Linked DNA regions of Rhodopseudomonas boonkerdii. The protein of the gene in region 1 binds, or shares a complex with, the protein of each later gene. Links are inferred from orthologs where the notes say so. Each region holds a gene or a part of one and is shown in the gene's direction. Other genes may lie near its edges.

Evidence for each region.
Region 2: the proteins of accD (region 1) and E0H22_RS04775 are in contact, whole or in part, in a solved structure (PDB 8UXZ), measured with the Escherichia coli proteins. The link is inferred for Rhodopseudomonas boonkerdii from one-to-one orthologs.
Region 3: the proteins of accD (region 1) and accC are in contact, whole or in part, in a solved structure (PDB 8UXZ), measured with the Escherichia coli proteins. The link is inferred for Rhodopseudomonas boonkerdii from one-to-one orthologs.
Region 4: the proteins of accD (region 1) and accB are in contact, whole or in part, in a solved structure (PDB 8UXZ), measured with the Escherichia coli proteins. The link is inferred for Rhodopseudomonas boonkerdii from one-to-one orthologs.

Annotation. Positions count from the first base shown.
Region 1 is NZ_CP036537.1:388,277-393,906, forward strand. The notes cover bases 2,833-5,630. They hold accD (acetyl-CoA carboxylase, carboxyltransferase subunit beta), read left to right. Parts: upstream 2,833-3,668; coding sequence 3,669-4,592; downstream 4,593-5,630. Other genes in these bases: trpA (tryptophan synthase subunit alpha), read left to right, coding at 2,833-3,563; E0H22_RS01855 (bifunctional folylpolyglutamate synthase/dihydrofolate synthase), read left to right, coding at 4,589-5,630. Outside these bases: E0H22_RS01825 (integration host factor subunit beta), read left to right, coding at 5-331; E0H22_RS01830 (lipopolysaccharide assembly protein LapA domain-containing protein), read left to right, coding at 398-784; E0H22_RS01835 (phosphoribosylanthranilate isomerase), read left to right, coding at 860-1,513; trpB (tryptophan synthase subunit beta), read left to right, coding at 1,513-2,730; more of trpA, read left to right, coding at 2,727-2,832.
Region 2 is NZ_CP036537.1:1,025,662-1,031,418, reverse strand. What follows is about bases 930-3,854. They hold E0H22_RS04775 (acetyl-CoA carboxylase carboxyltransferase subunit alpha), read left to right. Parts: upstream 930-1,873; coding sequence 1,874-2,836; downstream 2,837-3,854. Other genes in these bases: E0H22_RS04770 (peptidylprolyl isomerase), read right to left, coding at 3,198-3,854; E0H22_RS04780 (DedA family protein), read left to right, coding at 1,111-1,767. Also shown: cobaltochelatase subunit CobS, read right to left, coding at 1-852; more of E0H22_RS04770, read right to left, coding at 3,855-4,130; preprotein translocase subunit SecA, read left to right, coding at 4,476-5,757. UniProt on the Escherichia coli protein: Component of the acetyl coenzyme A carboxylase (ACC) complex. First, biotin carboxylase catalyzes the carboxylation of biotin on its carrier protein (BCCP) and then the CO(2) group is transferred by the carboxyltransferase to acetyl-CoA to form malonyl-CoA.
Region 3 is NZ_CP036537.1:3,363,326-3,368,983, forward strand. What follows is about bases 1-2,826. They hold accC (acetyl-CoA carboxylase biotin carboxylase subunit), read left to right. Parts: upstream 1-653; coding sequence 654-2,000; downstream 2,001-2,826. Other genes in these bases: aroQ (type II 3-dehydroquinate dehydratase), read left to right, coding at 1-56; accB (acetyl-CoA carboxylase biotin carboxyl carrier protein), read left to right, coding at 90-623; E0H22_RS15350 (sensor histidine kinase), read left to right, coding at 2,199-2,826. Also shown: more of E0H22_RS15350, read left to right, coding at 2,827-3,722; E0H22_RS15355 (response regulator), read left to right, coding at 3,719-4,159; E0H22_RS15360 (sensor histidine kinase), read left to right, coding at 4,156-5,250; E0H22_RS15365 (NAD(P)/FAD-dependent oxidoreductase), read right to left, coding at 5,330-5,658. UniProt on the Escherichia coli protein: This protein is a component of the acetyl coenzyme A carboxylase complex; first, biotin carboxylase catalyzes the carboxylation of the carrier protein and then the transcarboxylase transfers the carboxyl group to form malonyl-CoA.
Region 4 is NZ_CP036537.1:3,359,471-3,365,181, forward strand. The notes cover bases 2,833-5,711. They hold accB (acetyl-CoA carboxylase biotin carboxyl carrier protein), read left to right. Parts: upstream 2,833-3,944; coding sequence 3,945-4,478; downstream 4,479-5,711. Other genes in these bases: E0H22_RS15330 (DUF1236 domain-containing protein), read left to right, coding at 2,833-3,161; aroQ (type II 3-dehydroquinate dehydratase), read left to right, coding at 3,453-3,911; accC (acetyl-CoA carboxylase biotin carboxylase subunit), read left to right, coding at 4,509-5,711. Outside these bases: E0H22_RS15320 (pyrroloquinoline quinone-dependent dehydrogenase), read right to left, coding at 1-1,906; E0H22_RS15325 (hypothetical protein), read left to right, coding at 2,096-2,416; more of E0H22_RS15330, read left to right, coding at 2,427-2,832. UniProt on the Escherichia coli protein: This protein is a component of the acetyl coenzyme A carboxylase complex; first, biotin carboxylase catalyzes the carboxylation of the carrier protein and then the transcarboxylase transfers the carboxyl group to form malonyl-CoA.

The DNA of each region.
Region 1 (5,630 bases):
CTCGATGATCAAATCCGAACTCGTCCAACGCATCGCTGAACACAACCCGCACCTCTATCAGCGGGATGTGGAGAACATCGTGAATGCGATCCTCGACGAAATCGTCGCGGCGCTGGCGCGGGGCGATCGCGTCGAGCTGCGCGGCTTCGGCGCCTTTTCGGTCAAGCATCGTCCGGCGCGCGCGGGTCGCAATCCGCGCACTGGCGAGCATGTTCCGGTCGATCAGAAGAGCGTGCCTTTCTTCAAGACCGGCAAGGAAATGCGCGAGCGCCTGAACCGCGATCCGTCCGCGCCGGAGCCGGACCGGGCATCGGAAGCCAGCGCTTCCTGAGCGGTTCTGCTCAACGCGATCGCTAGGCGGCTTCGTTTCTGCTTCGCTGTTACGTGAGAGATGTCGATGCGCAAATTCCTCACGGCTCTGGTCGTTGTTCCCGTTGCGATCCTCTTCATCGTGTTCGCCGTGGCCAATCGCCATCCGGTGACGATCTCGTTCGATCCCTTCAACAGCAGCGATCCCGCCATCGGTGCGACATTGCCGCTTTTCGTGGTGTTGATCGTCGTCGCCATTCTCGGCGTTATCGCCGGCGGTATTGCCACCTGGATCGGGCAGCGCCACTGGCGTCGCGCGGCTCGCCGGCACGAGGCGGATGTGCGCCGCGCCCGCAGCGAACTGGCCGATCTGCGGGCCGAGATGGCGACAGCCACAGCCACCCAGCGGCCAGTGCCAGGCCTGCCGGCCCCCTATGTGGCCGGCGAGCGAGACAAGGCCGGCGCGACGTTGTAGAACCCGCCCGGCTGTGTGCCAGTCGGCGCCTGCTTTACCGTTCATCCCGTTCCATTGCCTGCGGCCACTTTGAGCATGCCCCTGATCGTTAAAATATGCGGCCTGTCCACACCGGAGACGCTCGATGCGGCTCTGATGGCCGGTGCCGATATGGTCGGCTTCGTGTTCTTCCCGCCATCGCCGCGGCACGTCTCGCTGGATGTTGCCGAAAAGCTTGGCCGTCAGGCGAAGAAGGCGGTGAAAGTCGCGCTGTCGGTGGATGCCGACGATGCGTTGCTCGCCAACAGCATCGAGGCGCTGCGTCCGCAGATCCTGCAGCTGCACGGCAAGGAAAGCGTCGCGCGCATTCGCGATATCAAACAGAAGTTCGGCCTGCCGGTCATGAAGGCCATCGCTGTCGAGACCAAGGCCGACCTCGCTGCGCTGTCCGGCTATGCCGCTGTCTGCGATCGCATCCTGTTCGATGCCAAGCCGCCGAAGGACGCGACGCGCCCCGGCGGTCTCGGTGCGGCCTTCGACTGGCATCTGCTCGAAGGGCTCGATCTCAAGCTGCCCTTCATGGTGTCGGGTGGATTGAACGCAGAGAACGTCGCCGATGCCGTGCGGATCACGCGCGCAGGCGGTGTCGATATTTCGTCCGGCGTGGAAAGCGCGCCGGGCATCAAGGATCCCGATATGATCCGCGCCTTCATCCGCGCCGCGCGCGCAACGGAAGAACTGACGACCTGATGACAAAAGCCATTCCCAATTCCTACCGGTCCGGTCCCGACGAAACCGGCCATTTCGGCATCTTCGGCGGTCGCTTCGTCGCGGAAACCTTGATGCCGCTGATCCTTGAACTGGAAAAGGCCTACGCGGAAGCCAAGGCCGATCCTGCCTTCAAGAAGGAGATGGACGGTTACCTGAAAGCCTATGTCGGCCGTCCGTCGCCGCTCTATTTCGCCGAGCGGCTGACCGAACATCTTGGCGGCGCGAAAATCTATCTGAAGCGCGAGGAGCTGAATCACACCGGCTCGCACAAGGTGAACAACGTGCTCGGCCAGATCATGGTCGCGCGCCGCATGGGCAAGAAGCGCATCATCGCCGAGACCGGCGCCGGCCAGCATGGCGTGGCCACGGCAACGCTCTGCGCCCGCTTCGGCCTCGAATGCATCGTCTATATGGGCGCGGTGGACGTCGCCCGTCAGCAGCCGAACGTGATCCGCATGGAAATGCTCGGCGCGAAAGTCGTGCCCGTGCAGGTCGGCGCGCGCACGCTGAAAGATGCGATGAACGAGGCGCTGCGTGACTGGGTCACCAATGTGCACAACACGTTCTACTGCATCGGCACCGTCGCCGGCCCGCATCCGTATCCGATGATGGTGCGCGACTTCCAGTCGATCATCGGCGACGAGACCCGCGCGCAGATGCACGAGATCGAAGGTCGCCTGCCGGATTCGCTGATCGCCTGTATCGGCGGTGGCTCGAATGCGATGGGCCTGTTCCATCCGTTCCTCGACGATCCCTCCGTCGATATCTACGGCGTCGAAGCCGCCGGCCACGGCCTCACCGATCTGCATGCGGCGTCGATCGCCGGCGGCCGCCCCGGCGTGCTGCATGGCAACCGCACCTATCTGCTGATGGATGAGGACGGCCAGATCCAGGAAGGCCATTCGATCTCGGCCGGCCTCGATTACCCCGGCATCGGCCCGGAGCATTCGTGGCTGCATTCCATCGGCCGCGTGAAGTATCTCTCCGCGACCGACGAGGAAGCGCTGGCGGCGTTCCAGCTGCTGTCGAAGCTCGAAGGCATAATCCCGGCGCTCGAGCCGGCGCATGCGCTCGCCAAGGTGAGCGAACTCGCACCGATCTTGCCAAAAGATCACCTGATGGTCGTCAACCTCTCCGGCCGCGGCGACAAGGACGTCCCGCAGGTCGGCGATATTCTGAAGGGCCGCCAGTCGTGACCACCCGCATCGATACCCGTTTCGCTGAACTCGCCGCCGAAGGCCGCTCCGCTTTTGTCACCTTCGTGATGGCCGGCGATCCCGATCTTGCCACCTCGCTCGAGATCGTGAAGGCGCTGCCCAAGGCTGGCGCTGACATCATCGAACTCGGCATGCCCTTCACCGATCCGATGGCCGATGGTCCGTCGATCCAGGCGGCGGGGCTGCGCGCGCTCAATGTCGGCATGACCCTGCGCAAGACGCTGCAGCTCGTGCGCGACTTCCGCAAGACCGACGACAAGACCCCCATCGTGCTGATGGGCTACTACAATCCGATCTATATCTACGGCGTCGACAAGTTTTTGCCCGACGCCAAGGAAGCCGGCGTCGATGGCCTGATCATCGTCGACCTGCCGCCGGAGGAAGACAACGAGCTCTGCATTCCCGCCATGAAGGCTGGCCTCAACTTCATCCGTCTCGCGACGCCCACCACCGACGACAAGCGTTTGCCGGCGGTGCTCGCGAACACCTCGGGCTTTGTTTATTACGTCTCGATCACCGGCATCACCGGAGCCGCCAGCGCTGATACGTCCGCCGTGAGTGCGGCCGTCGCGCGCATCAAGCGTCACACCGAACTGCCGGTCTGCGTCGGATTCGGCATTCGGACGCCGGAGGCTGCGCAGGCGATCGCCAGCCACGCCAATGGCGCGGTGGTCGGCACGGCACTGGTCGATGCGCTCAAGAATTCGCTCGATGCCGACGGCAAGGCTACGGCCCGGACGGTAACGGCGGTTGCGGATCTCACTGCGGCGCTTGCTGCGGGAGTCCGTGGGGCAAAACAGGCCGCAGAATAAGCCCAATTAGGCCCTAACCGGCCGGAACCACGGTTGCCGGTCCCCACCCGGACCGCCATATGTATCGGAACAGCGACGCCCGACCAACGCGACGCGGAGACTGAAATGAACTGGCTCACCAATGTCGTCCGTCCCAAGATCCGTAACATCTTGCGACGGGAGACGCCGGAGAATCTCTGGATCAAATGTCCGGATACCGGCCAGCTCGTGTTCTACAAGGACGTCGAGAGCAATCAGTTCGTCATTCCCGGATCGAACTATCATATGCGCATGGGCGCCACCGCGCGCCTGAAGTCGATCTTCGATCACGAAACCTGGTACGACGTCGCGCTGCCCGAAGTGATTGCCGATCCGCTCAAGTTTCGCGACGAGCGCAAATATGTCGACCGCATCAAGGATGCCCGCACCAAGACGGGCATGCAGGATTCCGTGAAGGTCGGTTACGGCAAGATGGAAGGCATGGGCACCGTGGTGGCCGTGCAGGATTTCGATTTCATGGGCGGTTCGCTCGGCATGGCGGCCGGGGAAGCGCTGGTCCGCGGTCTCGAGCTCGCTGTCGAGAAGAAGTCGCCTTTCATCGTCTTCGCGGCTTCAGGTGGCGCGCGCATGCAGGAAGGCATTTTGTCGCTGATGCAGTTGCCGCGCACCACGGTGGGCGTGCAGATGCTGCGCGAAGCCAAGCTTCCCTACATCGTCGTGCTCACCAATCCGACCACCGGCGGCGTCACCGCGTCCTATGCGATGCTGGGCGACATTCATATCGCCGAGCCCGGTGCGTTGATCGGCTTCGCCGGCGCCCGCGTGATCGAGCAGACCATTCGCGAAAAGCTCCCCGAAGGCTTCCAGCGCGCCGAATATCTGCGCGATCACGGCATGGTGGACATGGTGGTGCATCGCCACGACCTGAAGCCGACGCTGGCACGCCTGTGCCGCCTGCTCACCAAATCGCCGGCTGTCGAAACCGCACCGCGCGTGGCCCCCGAGCAGATCGCCGTGGCTCCGGATGCGGTTTCGGCCCCGCAAGCGTGAGCGAGACCGCGCCGACATCATCGCCGCTCGGCGAGATTCTGGCGCGAATCTCGTCGCTGCATCCGAGCACGATCGATCTGTCGCTGGAGCGCATGCAGCGACTGATGGCGCAGCTTGGCCATCCCGAGCGCAGGCTGCCTGACACCATTCATGTCGCCGGGACCAACGGCAAGGGTTCGACCATCGCCTATCTGCGCGCGATCCTCGAAGCCGCCGGCCTCAGCGTCCACGTTTACACCTCGCCGCATCTCGTGCGTATGAACGAGAGCATCCGCCTTGGCGGCATGCTGGTGAGCGACGACGATCTGCGCGATGCCTTCGCTCATGTCGAAGCCGTCAATGCCGGGGCGCCGATCACGCTGTTCGAGGCGGAGACGGCGGTTGCCTTCCATATCTTCGCCAATCATCCAGCCGACGTGCTGCTGCTCGAAGTCGGCCTCGGCGGCCGGCTCGATGCAACCAATGTCATCGAGAAGCCGATGGCCAGCGTCTTCACGCCGATCGCGATCGATCACACGGATTTCCTCGGCGATAGCGGCGAAAAGATCGCGATGGAAAAGGCTGGTATCATCAAGCGCCGCGTGCCCGTCATCAGTGCCGGGCAATCGCCCGACGTTGCTGCCGTCCTGGAACGTGCGGCGCGCAGGGCGCATGCACCGGTTCACAGCGCCGGGGAGCAATGGCACATCAGCGTCGAGCGCGGCCGGCTCGTCTATCAGGATGATCGTGGCCTGATGGATCTCGCCGCACCGCGGCTGTTCGGCCGTCACCAGTTCGGCAATGCCGGCCTTGCCATCGCGGCGCTGCGCGCGCTGCCGCAGTTCAGGTTCGATCCGTCGATCTACGAACGCGGCGTTGCCGGCGCCGAATGGCCTGCCCGCATGCAGCGGCTGACCTCCGGCAAACTGCTCGCGCTCGCGCCGGACGATTCCGAACTCTGGCTCGATGGCGGCCACAATGTCGAAGGCGGCCGTGTCATCGCCGAAGCGCTCGGCGATCTCGAGGAGCGCGTGCCGCGACCTCTCGTGGTCATTGTCG
Region 2 (5,757 bases), 640 kb from region 1 along the record:
GGCCCAGGTGATCACCGTACGCGGGCTCATCACCGTGGAGAGATCGCCATTGGCGAAGGCGTTGCGCGTGAGGTCGGCGAGGCGCACCATCTTGTTGACGATGTCCTTGCCCTCGGCGGTTTGATAGTGCTTGGCCTTCGCCAGCACGATCTTCACTTCCTCGTCGTGAGCGAGATAGTTCAACGTGGTGACGATCGACCAGCGGTCCATCTGGCCCTGATTGATCTGCTGGGTGCCGTGATAGAGACCTGACGTATCGCCGAGACCGACCGTGTTCGCGGTCGCGAACAGGCGGAAGGCCGGGTGCGGCTTAATGACCTTGTTCTGGTCCAGCAGCGTCAGGCGGCCGGCGACTTCCAGCACGCGCTGGATCACGAACATCACGTCCGGACGGCCGGCGTCGTATTCGTCGAACACCAGCGCGACATTGTGCTGCAGCGCCCAAGGCAAAATGCCGTCGCGGAACTCCGTGACCTGCTTGCCGTCGCGGACGACGATGGAATCCTTGCCGACGAGGTCGATACGGCTGATGTGGCTGTCGAGATTGACGCGCACGCAGGGCCAGTTCAGGCGAGCCGCGACCTGCTCGATATGGGTCGACTTGCCGGTACCGTGGAAACCGGTGACCATCACGCGGCGATTGCGGGCGAAGCCGGCGAGAATCGCGAGGGTCGTGGCGCGGTCGAAGCGGTAATCGGGATCGGCATCCGGCACATGCGGATCGCCATAGGAGAAGGCAGGCACTTCGAGGTCGGAATCGATACCGAATACCTTGCGCACCGACACTTTGATGTCGGGAATGCCGGTCAACGCTTCCTGCTGGTCTTGCGCTTTGGTCATGGCGGCGGTCATCGATCCTCCGTGGTCCCGGGAATGCCGAAACCAGTCTTTCAGTTTGGCTACGGATGGGGTGCTTTGCGGAACGTAGCAGAGAGCCGCGGCCGGACAAAGCCCAAGGGGACGTCAAAGCGAACGGCAAAGTTCCAAAATGTAATCATATAGATAGGTTGTAATGACGGTTTTTGGAGCCCTGCCCTGCGAATTGGGCGATGCTAAAGTAGCTGCCATTCATTGAGGTAATCCTTGGCCACCCGGCCAGATCGGACTTTCGTGCACCACATCATCGACACCATCACACAATTCGTCGGTGCCCATGCCTGGCTCGGCTATCTCACCGTATTCCTGGCCGCGCTGCTGGAGGCGATCCCGGTGCTCGGCACCTTCATCCCCGGTACGACGCTGATCCTGGCCCTCTCGGCCCTGATCCCGGCGGGTGACCTCAGCCTTGCCGGCGTGCTGGCAGCGGCGGTCCTCGGAGCTGTCCTCGGCGATGGCGGTGCGTACTGGGCCGGACATGTGCGGCAGCGCGCATTGTTGCAGGCTTGGCCGCTGAAGAACTATCCCGGCGTCGTTGCGCAGAGCGAAACCTTCTTCGATCGTTTCGGTGTCTGGGCGGTGTTCCTTGCCCGTTTCGTGCCGCCGATCCGCGCTTTCGTGCCGGTCACCGCCGGCGCGCTCGGCATGGCGCCAGCAAAATTCGCTCCGGTAAACATCCCCGCCGCACTGATCTGGGCGCCCGCGCATGTGCTGCCGGCCGCCTTCGCCGTCTCCGCGCTCGAACATTTTGGCGGGCTCGCCGGCCTCGAGCACAAGGCCAGGCATTACAGCGTCTTGGTCGTCTTGGTGCTTGCGATTGTCCTCGGCGGCGCCATCTGGTGGTGGTGCCGGCGCAATGCGTCGCACGGCAACCAAAAATCAACCCTTTGATTTATCAACTAAAAGAAACCTTCTCGGCTTGACTCCGGCCACTGTTTCACCCGAAAAGCCTGCCACCGCAGTTTTGCCTGCCGCCCGATCTCCCCATATTGAACGAATGTCCGACCCCATGCGCAGCTACCTCGACTTCGAAAAGCCGGTTGCCGAGCTTGATTCCAAGATCGACGAACTGCGCGTGCTCGCCGCCGGTGGCAGCGATATCGGCGAGGAGATCGTCCGTATCGAGGACAAGGCAGTCGCCGCGCTGCACGAGCTCTATGCGAACCTGACGCCGTGGCAGAAGACCCAGGTCGCGCGCCATCCGCAGCGTCCACATTGTGTCAACTACATCGACTCGCTGGTCACTGAATTCACCCCGCTCGCCGGCGACCGCAAATTCGGCGAGGACGAAGCGCTGATCGCAGGCTTCGGCCGTTTCCGCGGCGAGAGCGTCTGCGTGCTCGGTCAGGAAAAAGGCTCGACCACCGAAACCCGCCTCAAGCACAATTTCGGCATGGCCCGCCCCGAAGGTTATCGCAAGGCCGTTCGCCTGATGGAGATGGCCGACCGTTTCGGCATTCCGGTGTTGTCGCTGGTGGACACCGCCGGCGCTTATCCCGGCATCGGCGCGGAAGAGCGCGGGCAGGCGGAAGCCATCGCGCGCTCCACCGATGCCTGCCTCGCGCTCGGCGTGCCCAATATCGCCGTCATCATCGGTGAAGGCGGCTCAGGCGGCGCCATCGCCATCGCCACCGCTAACAAGGTGCTGATGCTGGAACACGCGATCTACAGCGTGATCTCGCCGGAAGCGGCGTCCTCGATCCTGTGGCGCGATTCATCGAAGGCGCAGGAAGCCGCGACCAACATGAAGATCACCGCGCAGGACCTGCTTCGCTTCGGCGTGATCGACATGGTGCTCAAGGAGCCGCCCGGCGGTGCCCATCGCGATCCCGCAGCCATGATCGCGACGACCGGCGATGCGATCGCGCAGGCACTCAAGGAACTGAACGGCATGGACAGCACAGCTTTGCGTCAGCAGCGCCGGCAGAAGTTTCTGGATATCGGCAGGAAGATTGGCTGATCTTTCTTCTCCCTCCCCGCAAGGGCAGGGCTAGAGGATTTGGCGAAGCGCAAAGAGGATAGTGCTCGGCCTGCATGGTTCGAGACGCCCGCTTCGCGGGCTCCTCACCATGAGGATCTTCTACAGAGCCATCCTCAGTCCTCATCCTAAGAGTCGACTCATAAAGCAGTCGAGGTGGTTTTCGGCTGCTTTTGTTCGGAATAATGCCCGTTCAGCTCAGGATCTCGATTCTCCGTCCCTCATCCTGAGGAGCCGCGTAGCGGCGTCTCGAAGGATGGCTGCAGGCGGCCTTAGTCATTCACACACATAACAAAAGCCCGCCTTTCGGCGGGCTTTCGCGTTTCAGCAGCTAGCGTCGTGCTTACTTCTTTGCAGGAGGCGCCATCTTGTTGTCGGACGGCTTCGGTGCATCCTTTGCGGCCGGAGCGGCTTCCGCCGGCTTCGCAGCAGCCTGATCGAGACGCTCCACCTTCGCGCCCTCGCGCAATTTGGTGACATAATCCGCCTGCGCCTTGCGGACGACATACTGCTCGATCTGCGGCTTCACCTGATCGAAGCTCGGCGCCTGACGGTTGCGCTTTTCCTCGACCTTGATGATGTGCCAGCCGAACTGCGACTTCACCGGGTCCGAAATCTTGCCCGGCTCCAGCTCAAAGGCGACCTTGGAGAATTCCGGCACCATCTGGTCCTTGGTGAAGAAGCCGAGATCGCCACCATCGGCCGCGCCCGGATCCTTCGACGACTTCTTCGCCAGTTCGGCAAAGTTGGCGCCCTTCTTCAGTTCCTCGGCGATCTTCTTGGCCTCGTCCTCGGTCTCCACCAGGATGTGGCGGGCATGAACCTCCTGCTCGCCGGAAATCTGCTTGGCAGCGTCGTCATAGACCTTCTTCATATTGGCATCGGTCAACGCTTCCTTGCCTTCGGTGCCGAGCAGGCTGTCCATCAGCAGGCGGTTGCGGGCGAAAGCCAGCTTGGCCTTGAAGTCGTCGCGGTCGGCGACCTTCTTGTCCTCGGCCGCCTTGGCGACGATCTTCATGTCGATCAGGAACGACAGCACGTTGTCCTTGCGGGTCGCCGGGTCCATCTGGGCGAGGCTCGGCCCGAGCTCTTCTTCCGCGATGGCGACGTCGCTCTGGCGGATTTCCTGGCCATTGACCTTGGCCAGAACCGGATTGGCGTCTTGCGCGTAAACCGGGAAACTGGACAGGAACGCCACCGCAACAGCGCCGGTGAGAGAGGCCAGGATCAGGCCGGGGCGCTTGCCCGGCTTCTGGGCGGGCGAAACGTTGAACATCGGGAATTCCTCAATCTGTAGGGTGCCTGTTTGGGACGGCGGACAGTCTCCCAAACTACCCATTTTGGCAACGCGAAAACTCTGTCAAAATCATGAAATCCTTGACACCTTGCCGCCGTTGACATCCCCCCGGACGCCCCATATCTCTCCCCGACCGGGCCGGTGGCGAAGGTGCGATTTCGGCTGCGCCGAGGCCATTGAACCCTTGATCGCCCGACCTCCACTATCACCCGACGGCCTTCGATATCGTGGCCGGCAGGCGATGCGCCGCAGACCATCGCGGGGCGATCCGCTGAACCAATTCCACGGCCCTCCAGGGCCGCATCGAGAAGACAGGATTTCGTGATGATCGGCGCGCTCGCCCGCAAGCTCTTCGGCTCCGCCAACGACCGCCGCATCAAGACGTATCAATCGCGCGTCGCCGCCATCAATGCGATGGAAAGCGAAATCGCCGCGCTCTCCGACGAAGCGCTAAAGGCCCGCACCGACGAATTCAAGGCGCAGCTCGCCGCCGGCAAGACGCTCGACGATATCCTCGTGCCTGCCTTTGCCACGGTGCGCGAAGCGGCCAAGCGCACCCTCGGCCAGCGCCATTTCGACGTGCAGCTGATCGGCGGCATGGTGCTGCATGAAGGCGACATCGCCGAAATGAAGACCGGCGAAGGCAAGACCCTCGTCGCCACCCTCGCCGTCTATCTTAACGCGCTGGCCGGCAAGGGCGTGCATGTCGTCACCGTCAACGACTACCTCGCCAAGCGCGACTCGAGCTGGATGGGCCAGATCTACGGTTTCCTGGGCCTCACCACCGGCGTGATCGTGCACGGCCTCGACGATGCCGAGCGCCAGGCGGCCTATGCCTGCGACATCACCTACGGCACCAACAACGAATACGGCTTCGACTATCTGCGCGACAACATGAAGTACCGGCTCGAGGACATGGTCCAGCGCGGGCACAATTTTGCGATCGTCGACGAAGTCGACTCGATCCTGATCGACGAAGCGCGCACGCCGCTGATCATCTCCGGCCCGCTCGACGACCGTTCGGAATTCTACAACACCATCGACACCTTCCTGCCCTCGCTCGAGAAGAAGACCGATTTCGAAGTCGACGAGAAGCAGCGCACGGTGACGCTGACCGAAGCCGGTATGGAGAAGATCGAGACACTGCTGCGCGATGCCGGCCAGCTCAAGGGCGAGAACCTGTACGACGTCGAGAACGTCTCCGTCGTGCACCACGTCAATCAGGCGCTGCGCGCCCATTCGCTATTCACCCGTGACAAGGACTACATCGTCCGCAATGACGAGGTGATCATCATCGATGAATTTACCGGCCGCATGATGCAGGGCCGCCGTTACTCGGAAGGCCTGCACCAGGCGCTGGAAGCCAAGGAACATGTGACGGTCCAGCCGGAAAACCAGACGCTGGCCTCGATCACTTTCCAGAACTACTTCCGCATGTACGGCAAACTCGCCGGCATGACCGGTACGGCGCTGACCGAAGCGGACGAACTGTTCGACATCTACAAGCTCGAAGTCGTCGAGGTGCCGACCAATATCGGCATCAACCGTCTGGATGAAGACGACGAGGTCTATCGCACCCAGAACGAAAAGAACGCCGCGATCCTGG
Region 3 (5,658 bases), 3.0 Mb from region 1 along the record:
ATCGCCTCGCGATCTCCGGTCTCGCCGCCAAGCTCGGCAAGACCCCGCTCACCTGATTCAAACCCACTCCTTCAAGTATCGGATTGCCCATGGCCCGTAAGCCTGCCCCTGCCAAAGCCGCCGCCCCGAAAGTCGTCGCACCGCAAGCCGCTTCCGCCGACAGCGCTTTCATCCGCGAACTCGCGCAGCTGCTGAATGAGACGAACCTCACCGAGATCGAAGTCGAGCGCTCGGGCCTGCATGTGCGCGTCGCACGCGAAGTGCATGTGACTGCCGCCGCTGCGCCGGTCTACGCTGCTGCGCCCGTTACCGCTGCGCCGGCGCCGGCTCCGGTGACAGCCATCGCTGCAGCACCTGCCGCACCGTCGGGCCCAGACTACAGCAAGCATCCGGGCGTCGTGCCGTCGCCGATGGTCGGCACCGCCTATATGGCGCCAGAGCCCGGCAAGCCGCCTTTCGTCAGCGTCGGCACCAAGGTCACCGCGGGCCAGACCCTGATCATCATCGAAGCGATGAAGACCATGAACCAGATTCCGGCGCCGCGCGCGGGCACGGTCACCCAGATCCTGGTGGAAGACGGCGCGCCCGTCGAATACGGCGAACCGCTCGTCATCATCGAATAACGACTTCAATACCTCAGACGACGGAACGCCATGTTCGAGAAAATCCTGATCGCCAATCGCGGCGAGATCGCACTTCGCATCTTGCGCGCCTGCAAGGAGCTCGGCATCGCGACCGTCGCCGTGCATTCCACGGCCGATGCCGACGCCATGCATGTGCGCCTTGCCGACGAGAGCGTGTGCATCGGCCCGCCGGCCTCCAAGGACAGCTACCTCCATATCCCCTCGCTGCTCGCTGCCGCCGAGATCACCGGCGCCGATGCGGTGCATCCGGGCTATGGATTCCTGTCGGAGAACGCGCGCTTCGCCGAGATTCTTGCGGACCACAATCTCGCTTTCATCGGCCCGAAGGCGGAGCATATCCGCACCATGGGCGACAAGATCGAAGCCAAGAAGACCGCCAAGCGCCTCGGCATTCCCGTTGTGCCTGGCTCGGATGGCGGCGTCGGTCCCGACGACGATGCCATGGCGATCGCCAAGGAGATCGGTTTTCCGGTGCTGGTGAAGGCAGCTGCCGGCGGCGGCGGCCGCGGCATGAAGGTAGCTCAGACAGAAGCCGATCTCGAATTGGCACTCTCGACAGCGGCGACCGAAGCGAAAGCGGCGTTTGGCGATGCTTCGGTCTATCTCGAAAAATATCTGACCAAACCGCGCCATATCGAAATCCAGGTGCTCGGCGATGGCCGCGGTGGCGCGCTGCATCTCGGCGAGCGCGACTGTTCGCTGCAGCGCCGCCACCAGAAGGTCTGGGAAGAAGGCCCGTCACCGATCCTCTCCAAGGAAGCGCGCGCCAAGATCGGCGGCATCTGTGCCAAGGCGATGCAGGAGATGAAGTATCTCGGCGTCGGCACCATCGAATTCCTCTATGAGGATGGCGAGTTCTATTTCATCGAAATGAACACCCGCATCCAGGTCGAGCATCCTGTCACCGAGATGATCACCGACATCGATCTCGTGCTCGAGCAGATCCGCATTGCCGCCGGCGGCGACCTGCCCTGCACCCAGGACGAGCTGCAGATCATTGGCCACGCCATCGAGTGCCGCATCAATGCGGAGAACCCGGAAACCTTCCGGCCCTCGCCTGGCACCATTACCCAGTATCACCCGCCCGGCGGCCTCGGGGTCCGCATCGATAGCGCGGTCTATCAGGGTTACAAGATCCCGCCTTATTACGACTCTCTCGTCGGCAAGCTGATCGTACACGGCAAGAACCGTCCGGAATGTCTGATGCGGCTGCGCCGGGCGCTGGACGAGATCGTGGTGGACGGCGTCGAGACGACGCTGCCGCTGTTCCGCAAGCTTGCGCGCGAGCAGGACATGATCGAGGGCGACTATCACATCCACTGGCTCGAACAGTATCTGGCTGGCCAGAAGGGTTAACGGGTCGGCGGCGCGCGGAAATCCGCGTGCCTCGCCGCGTGTGCGGCGGCGTTGGCGGCCGGAACAGGCCTCGATCACCACCCCGAATTTGATTTCACTGTGGAACCAAATCGCGACGTCGGGGTTGTGCAGTACCGGGCACTCCCGGTTCCCCGGGGGACGTGTTGAAATTCCAGCGAAAATCCTTGCGAGCCCGTCGTGACCGCTGACGTCGCCCGCAAGCGCAGATTCTGGCAGATCGTCCTGCTTTCGGCGGGATTGTTGGTGCTGGTCGCCATCAGTGCGGCCTCGGTCATCCTCGTCAATCAGGCACGCAAGGATTCCGGCTGGGTCGTCCACACCGTCGAGGTCGAGAACCAGCTGGCGACGCTGCTGCTGGAAATCCGCCGCGCCGAAAGTGCCGCACGCGCCTATCTGCTGAACGGTCAAGAGCAGTTCCTGCGCGAGCATGAAGCCGCGGTCGCCGTCATTCTACCCGGGGTCGACAAACTCGCGGCTGCCACTTCCGACAATCCCGTCCAGGTCGAGAACATGAAGCGCCTGCGGCCGGCCGTGATGGAGCGGTTGGCCGAATTCGCGCGGGCCGTCAATTACGTGAAGCAGAACGACACGCCATCCGCCGTCGCCATGCTGCCGCAGACCGGCGCCGGCCCCGCCGTGCAGGCGATCGCCGAAGCCGGGCGTGCCATACGTCTGGAAGAAGAGAAACTGTTCGGCGAACGCACACAGACGGCCGACCGTACCCAGCAACTCGCTTCTCTCGTCACCGTCATCGGCTCGGGCCTCGTCGTGCTGCTGGCGGCGGTTTCGATCTTTCTGGTCCGTCGTTCATCGGACGCCCGCGACGATGCCGAGGCCAAGCTGCGCGACAACAATCTCAACCTCGAGAGCGCCGTGCAGGAGCGCACCGCCGACCTGCGCGAAGCCAATGAGGAAATCCAGCGCTTCGCCTATATCGTCAGCCACGATTTGCGCTCCCCGCTGGTCAACATCATGGGCTTCACCAGCGAGCTGGAGGAGTTGCGCGGCGATATCTTCCGCCGCATCGCGACGCTGGCGAACAACGATCCGGTCGTTCCCGACACCGACGGGAACTTGCCCGAACCGGCGCTGCCCCCGGAGGACAAGCAGCTCTCGTCAGACTTCAGCGAGGCGCTCGGCTTCATCAAATCGTCCATCGGCAAGATGGACCGGCTGATCAATGCGATCCTCAATCTCACGCGCGAGGGCCGGCGCGAATTCAAGCCGGTCAGGATCGACACACGTGAACTGATCGAAACCATCGTCTCGACGGTCGCTCACCAGGCAGCGGAAACCGAAACCGCGATCCATGTCGAGCCGCTGCCCGAGATCGTCAGCGACCGCCTGGCACTGGAACAGATCTTCGGGAACTTGATCGACAACGCGCTCAAATATCTCAGGGATGGTGTGCCCGGCGAGATCAGGGTCAAGGGCCGCACCAAGATGGGCTTTGTGATCTTCGAGGTGATGGACAACGGCCGCGGCATCGATCCCAAAGATCATCAGCGAATATTTGATCTTTTCCGCCGGGCGGGTACACAGGACAGGCCGGGCCAAGGCATTGGTCTCGCCCATGTCCGCGCCCTTGTGCGCCGGCTTGGGGGCACCATGTCGGTATCCTCCGAACTCGGCCATGGCAGCACTTTCACCGTCACTTTGCCCGCCAGATGGACGGGCAAGAGCAGGAACGAAACAGCATGAGCAACCCGGTGACGATCATCATGATCGAGGACGACGAGGGTCACGCCCGTCTGATTGAGCGCAATATCCGGCGATCCGGTGTCAACAATGAGATCAAACCGTTCACCAATGGTACAGAGGCCCTCGCCTATCTGTTCGGTTCGGACGGCACCGGCGCCGTCCACAAGGGCGACGCCCTTCTGATCCTGCTCGATCTCAACCTGCCCGACATGACCGGGATCGATATCCTGCGCCGGGTCAAGGAAAACGAGTATCTCAAATATGCGCCGGTTGTGGTTCTGACCACCACCGACGACGCGCAGGAAATCAAGCGATGCTACGAGCTTGGATGTAACGTCTACATCACCAAGCCAGTGAACTACGAAAACTTCGCCAACGCGATCCGTCAACTCGGTCTGTTCTTCTCGGTGATCCAGGTTCCCCAAGCCACGTCATGACCTCAACCGCCTCGCCAACGCTGCTGTATATCGACGACGACGTGGGCCTCGCACGGCTGGTAGAGCGCGGCCTGAAGCGTCAGGGCTACTTGGTCGAGCATTGCGGGAATGGCGAGGCCGGCATCGCGCGTATCGAGCGAGGCGGCATCGATGTGATTGCGCTGGACCAGTACATGCCGGGCATGGACGGACTGGAAGTGCTGAAACTGATTCAGAAACTGCCTGCGCCGCCCCCTGTCGTGTTCGTCACGGCCTCGCAGGACAGCAAGATCGCGGTGACTGCGCTCAAGGCCGGCGCTGTGGATTATCTCGTCAAGGACACCCAAGGCGACTTCATTCCATTGCTCACTGTGGCTTGCGACACGGCGATCAGGCAAGCCGCGATCATGCGTGCGCGCGACGAGGCGGAGGCCGAGGTCCATGCCGCACGCGACCGTTATGCCGCCCTCGCCGCCGAGCGCGAAATGCTGCTGCGGGAGGTCAACCACCGCGTCGGCAACTCACTGCAGATCATCGCCTCGCTGCTGCATCTGCAGGCGAGTTCCGCCCGCGAGAACGACGTCAAGGTGGCGCTGACCAATGCGATGGGCCGCGTCGCTGCGGTCGCACAGGTGCACCGCCGGCTCTACACATCGCATGATCTCAAAAGCGTACTGCTGAACCAGTATCTTGAAGCGCTGCTCGAGGATCTGCGCCGCTCCGCCGAGGGCAACCGGATGTCGCGCCTGACACTGAAGGCGAAGACGGTCGAAATCGATCCGGACCGCGCCGTAGCGATCGGCATCATCGTCAACGAACTGGTGATGAACGCCGTCAAATACGCTTACCCCGACGGCGCCGGCCCGATCCATATCGAGCTCGACGGCCATGGCGACGATCTCGAATTGTCGATTACCGACGACGGTGTCGGCCTCAATGTGAAGGCCGACCCGCGCTCCACCGGCATGGGCCAACGCATCGTCAGCGCCATGGCGAACAAACTTGACGCGACGGTCGAGCGTGATCCGACCCACACGGGTACGCGCGTGATCCTTCGCTTCAGCGCGGTGGCGAAGCCGGTCGCGAAACCGCAGGTCAACGCGGCGAAATAACGTAGGGCCGACCGGCGCCAGTTTAATCCACCGTCATTGGCCGCACGACTGCTGCCGGCAGATGCCGCTCCGCGAGGTTCTACGATTTCATCCGATCCAGCACGGCACGTCCCTGCGTGATCAGCCGCGCGCCGCGCTGATCGAGGGTGTGGATCCAGAGCCAGTTCAGCGCGACCGCCAGACGGTTGCGCAGGCCGATCAGGAAATAGATGTGGGCGATGCCCCAGATCCACCAGGCCAGCGCGCCGCGCAGCCTGATTTTGCCAAAATCGATCACCGCAAGATGCTTGCCGATCTGCGCGAGGCTGCCGTCGTGACGATAGCGGAACGGCGCCGGCGTCGCGCCGCGCAGCCGTTGCCTGATGGCATCGGCGACGTAGCGTCCCTCCTGTTTCGCCGCGGGCGCGA
Region 4 (5,711 bases), 3.0 Mb from region 1 along the record:
AAATCGACCACCACGAAGGCGCCTCGCCGTCACGCGCAAGGCGAAACGCGACGACACCGTCGCCGATGGAAGTGCCGGATTCCGAATGACCGCCGGCACCGATCACCACATACTGCTCGCCGTCGATCGCATAGGTCATCGGATTGGCAACGCCCGGTACGGGCAACCGGCCCTGCCAGAGCTCCTTGCCAGTGGCGGCATCGAAAGCACGCAGATAGGCGTCCATCGCGCCGGTGAAGACGACGCCGCCTGCGGTTGCCAGCACGCCGCTGACCAGCGGTGTGCCGGTCTTCAGCGCCACGCCGAGCGGCGCCATGTCCTCGGTGGTGCCGACCTGGCTTTCCCACAGGATCTTGCCGTCCTTCAGATCGACGGCGACCATGGCGCCCCACGGTGGCGGATTGCAGGGCATGCCGAGCGGCGATGTAACGAGCGTCCGCGTCATCGCGAACGGAGCGCCCCGCTGCGGTCCGAATTCGGTGCCGGAGGGCGGCTTGTAGTTTTGCGCCTGCGCGCGCGGGATCAGCGTGATCCGATGCACGGCGCGGCTGGTATTGGCGAACATGACCTGACGAATGGGATCATAGGCCACGCCGCCCCAATTGACGCCGCCGCCAGTCATCGGAAACAGCAGTGTGCCCTGCGTCGACGGCGGCGTGAACAGGCCGTCGTAGCGGCCCGACTTGAGCTGCTCGCCGCACGCATCGCGATCCCAGAACGTGACGCCGAACGGCTTGTCGAGGTTGAGGCGCTGCGGCAGCAGCGGCGGCACATGCGTCGGAAACGGCTGCGTCGGCGACAGGCTCTCGCCCGCGACCGCGCCTTGCGGCACAGGCCGTTCCTCGACCGGCCAGATGGGTTGCCCGGTGTCACGGTCCAGCACAAAGACAAACCCCATCTTGGTGGCCTGGATCACCACGTCACGCGGGCCACCGCCGATATCGATCCGCGCCAGGGTCGGCTGCGCCGGAACATCGTAGTCCCAGACATCGTGATGCACGGTCTGGAATGCCCAGACGCGTTCGCCGGTCTCGATCCTGAGCGCGACCACGGAATTGGCGTGGGCGTCGTTGCCCGGCCGCCTGCCGCCGTAGAAATCCGGGCTCGGCGACGAGGTCGGCAGAAAGACGAGGCCGCGGTCGATATCGACCGACATCGGCGCCCACACATTGGCATGGCCGGCCTCGATGCCGTCGGGGATCAGCGGATCCCATGTCCAGCGCGCCTCGCCCGTGCGGGCATCGAAGGCGCGGACGATGCCGCGCGGCGCATCCACGCGGCGATTGTCGGCGATGGACGAACCGACCACGATGGTGTCGCGCGCGACGACGGGCGGCGACGTGACCTGAAACTCGCCGGCATAGTCCAGCGGCATGCCGGGATCGAGTTCGATCTCGCCGTGCTTGCCGAAGCCTGCGCATCGTTCTCCCGTTTTCGCATCGAGCGCAATCACACGCGCATCGTTGGTTCCCATCACGATGCGGCTGGCGCAGGCGGCGTTCGCTTCGGCGCGAGGGTCGCGCCAGTGGGTGACGCCGCGACAGACCCAGCGGTTGCCCGGCTTGAAATCGGCTGGAATGCCGGGATCGGTGCGCCAGCGCACGCGGCCGGTAGCCGGATTTAGCGCCACCACTTCGTTGAACGGCGTGCAGAAGATCAGGCTGCCCTCGACCAACAGCGGCGTCGCCTCGAATTTCGAGCGCCGCATCATCGCGGGCGGGCGCGTGATCAGATCGCCCGTGTGAAAACGCCACGCCTCGACGAGGCGCGTGACGTTGCCGGGGGTGATCTGGGAAAGTGGTGAAAAACGCGTTCCGCCGGCGTCGCCGCCCCAGTGCTCCCATGCCGATGCCGAGGATATCATGGCGGCCATCGCCAGCACGACACTCGCAACCAGTCTCCGCATCAACCCGTCATCCAGACTCACATCGGCGCAGGAATGTTAGATGAAACGACGCTCGTGTCTATCGAGCGACCGCGCCAGAGGCTGCGGCGTTACGCCTGAGGGTGGCACTTGAAGGCGATGCGAACAGGCCGGTTTGCGCCGGCAGACCGGATGTCGTCAGGAGGGCGAACAGATGTCTTCCTTCCCGGAATGTCTTTTCTCAAGCCAGACGCGCTCACCGCGCGACAGTTTGGCCGCCGTATTTTCCAAAACGTCGGCAACGATCGTCGACACTGCGCGCTCGATCGGCGCCGCTTCGCTCAGTTTCTGCACGATCCGTTCGACGAAAGCGGTCATTCCAAGGCCTCGCAGACCCAAAAACGCATTGAACGCGCTTTTGTTCCCGCTGAACGAAACTGGACAGTACGACTGACACCTCTTTTTTGGCTGCGTGCAACATCGGCACAAGTTTCTGCGGAACATCGACATATGCACTCTGTTGTCGGGCGGGCAATGCAAACGCAACTGTGAGGAAAACAAGATGAACAAGCATTTATTCGTAAGTGTCGCCGCCGCTGCTCTGATTGCAGGTTCAGGTGTCGTGAGCGCACAGAGCCCCGGCGGCGCCGGAGCAGGCAGCGCCGGCGGCGGTGCCGGCATGAGCCGGGAAGCACCCGCGGGTGGCGGTGCGGCGGGTGGTGGTGCGTCGATGCGCGGCGGCACTGAAGATCGCGCGGCGCCGACCGCAAACAGCGCTCCCAGCAAGCGCGATGAAGCCACCGACACCACCAACAAATCCGATCATAAACAGCCTGCCACCAAGCAGAGTCAGTCGGATGACAAGATGCAGCGCGATAACGGCAATCAGCGTGCGAGCGATCAGACCCGCGATGGCGGCAAGAACGCGAAGGACATGAAGGCCGAGGACAGGAACAATCCGGCTGCGAATTCGAAATCGAGCGCCGACAGCAAGTCGACGACCGAAAAATCGACCACGACCACCGGACAGGCTGCGGCCGGCGCCAAACTCACCACCGAGCAACGCACCAAGGTGACGACCGTTGTCAAGCAGCAGCACATCGCGCCCGTGACCAACGTGAACTTCGCGGTGTCGGTTGGTACCCGCGTCCCGCGTGACGTTCACTTCCATCCGGTCCCGGCCGAGATCGTGACGATCTATCCGGCCTGGCGCGGCTACAATCTGATCCTGGTGAGCAACCAGATCGTGATCGTCGATCCGGCGACCTATGAGATCGTGGCCGTGATCGACGCGTAAGCCATCGCCTCCAGGCCATGGCATTAATCACGGATTCGGCGGGCGGGTCTCCAACGACTCGCCCGTTTCGGTTGCGCGAATCCTTCCGCATCGCAACATTCAGACCCGGTGCACCTTCGCAAGAGCTTGGTTAATCCAAGGATTCGAGCGCTTTGCGGTATATTTCGCCCGCCGGGCAAAGGATTTGGCTGGGGGAACGGGCACAGGCAAGGCTTCCCCTCCGCGGCGAGGTTACCTATAACCCCCGGCAGAACCGCGCTTTTGCGCCCTGTCGCCTGTCCGGGACCCCCGATGGCCTCCACCAACACAGTTCTGGTCCTCAACGGACCCAACCTCAATCTGCTGGGCATTCGCGAGCCCGAGACCTATGGGCACGCGACCCTTGCCGATGTCGAGGCGCTGTGCGCGGAGGCCGCTGCCAAATATGGCCTGACAGCGGATTGCCGCCAGTCGAATATCGAGGGCGAGCTAATCAATTGGATCCATGCCGCGCGCACGACGGCAGCGGGCATCATCATCAATGCCGGCGCCTATTCGCACACCTCGATCGCCATTCATGACGCGCTGGTCGGCGTGAAAGTGCCGACCGTCGAAGTGCATATCAGCAACGTCTATACGCGCGAAGACTTTCGCCATCACTCGTTCACCGCCCGCGCCGCCTTTGCCAGCCTTTGCGGTTTCGGCATCGAGGGCTATCGCCTCGCGATCTCCGGTCTCGCCGCCAAGCTCGGCAAGACCCCGCTCACCTGATTCAAACCCACTCCTTCAAGTATCGGATTGCCCATGGCCCGTAAGCCTGCCCCTGCCAAAGCCGCCGCCCCGAAAGTCGTCGCACCGCAAGCCGCTTCCGCCGACAGCGCTTTCATCCGCGAACTCGCGCAGCTGCTGAATGAGACGAACCTCACCGAGATCGAAGTCGAGCGCTCGGGCCTGCATGTGCGCGTCGCACGCGAAGTGCATGTGACTGCCGCCGCTGCGCCGGTCTACGCTGCTGCGCCCGTTACCGCTGCGCCGGCGCCGGCTCCGGTGACAGCCATCGCTGCAGCACCTGCCGCACCGTCGGGCCCAGACTACAGCAAGCATCCGGGCGTCGTGCCGTCGCCGATGGTCGGCACCGCCTATATGGCGCCAGAGCCCGGCAAGCCGCCTTTCGTCAGCGTCGGCACCAAGGTCACCGCGGGCCAGACCCTGATCATCATCGAAGCGATGAAGACCATGAACCAGATTCCGGCGCCGCGCGCGGGCACGGTCACCCAGATCCTGGTGGAAGACGGCGCGCCCGTCGAATACGGCGAACCGCTCGTCATCATCGAATAACGACTTCAATACCTCAGACGACGGAACGCCATGTTCGAGAAAATCCTGATCGCCAATCGCGGCGAGATCGCACTTCGCATCTTGCGCGCCTGCAAGGAGCTCGGCATCGCGACCGTCGCCGTGCATTCCACGGCCGATGCCGACGCCATGCATGTGCGCCTTGCCGACGAGAGCGTGTGCATCGGCCCGCCGGCCTCCAAGGACAGCTACCTCCATATCCCCTCGCTGCTCGCTGCCGCCGAGATCACCGGCGCCGATGCGGTGCATCCGGGCTATGGATTCCTGTCGGAGAACGCGCGCTTCGCCGAGATTCTTGCGGACCACAATCTCGCTTTCATCGGCCCGAAGGCGGAGCATATCCGCACCATGGGCGACAAGATCGAAGCCAAGAAGACCGCCAAGCGCCTCGGCATTCCCGTTGTGCCTGGCTCGGATGGCGGCGTCGGTCCCGACGACGATGCCATGGCGATCGCCAAGGAGATCGGTTTTCCGGTGCTGGTGAAGGCAGCTGCCGGCGGCGGCGGCCGCGGCATGAAGGTAGCTCAGACAGAAGCCGATCTCGAATTGGCACTCTCGACAGCGGCGACCGAAGCGAAAGCGGCGTTTGGCGATGCTTCGGTCTATCTCGAAAAATATCTGACCAAACCGCGCCATATCGAAATCCAGGTGCTCGGCGATGGCCGCGGTGGCGCGCTGCATCTCGGCGAGCGCGACTGTTCGCTGCAGCGCCGCCACCAGAAGGTCTGGGAAGAAGGCCCGTCACCGATCCTCTCCAAGGAAGCGCGCGCCAAGATCGGCGGCATCTGTGCCAAGGCGATGCAGGAGATGAAGTATCTCGGCGTCGGCACCATCGAATTCCTCTATGAGGATGGCGAGTTCTATTTCATCGAAATGAACACCCGCATCCAGGTCGAGCATCCTGTCACCGAGATGATCACCGACATCGATCTCGTGCTCGAGCAGATCCGCATTGCCGCCGGCGGCGACCTGCCCTGCACCCAGGACGAGCTGCAGATCATTGGCCACGCCATCGAGTGCCGCATCAATGCGGAGAACCCGGAAACCTTCCGGCCCTCGCCTGGCACCATTACCCAGTATCACCCGCCCGGCGGCCTCGGGGTCCGCATCGATAGCGCGGTCTATCAGGGTTACAAGATCCCGCCTTATTACGACTCTCTCGTCGGCAAGCTGATCGTACACGGCAAGAACCGTCCGGAATGTCTGATGCGGCTG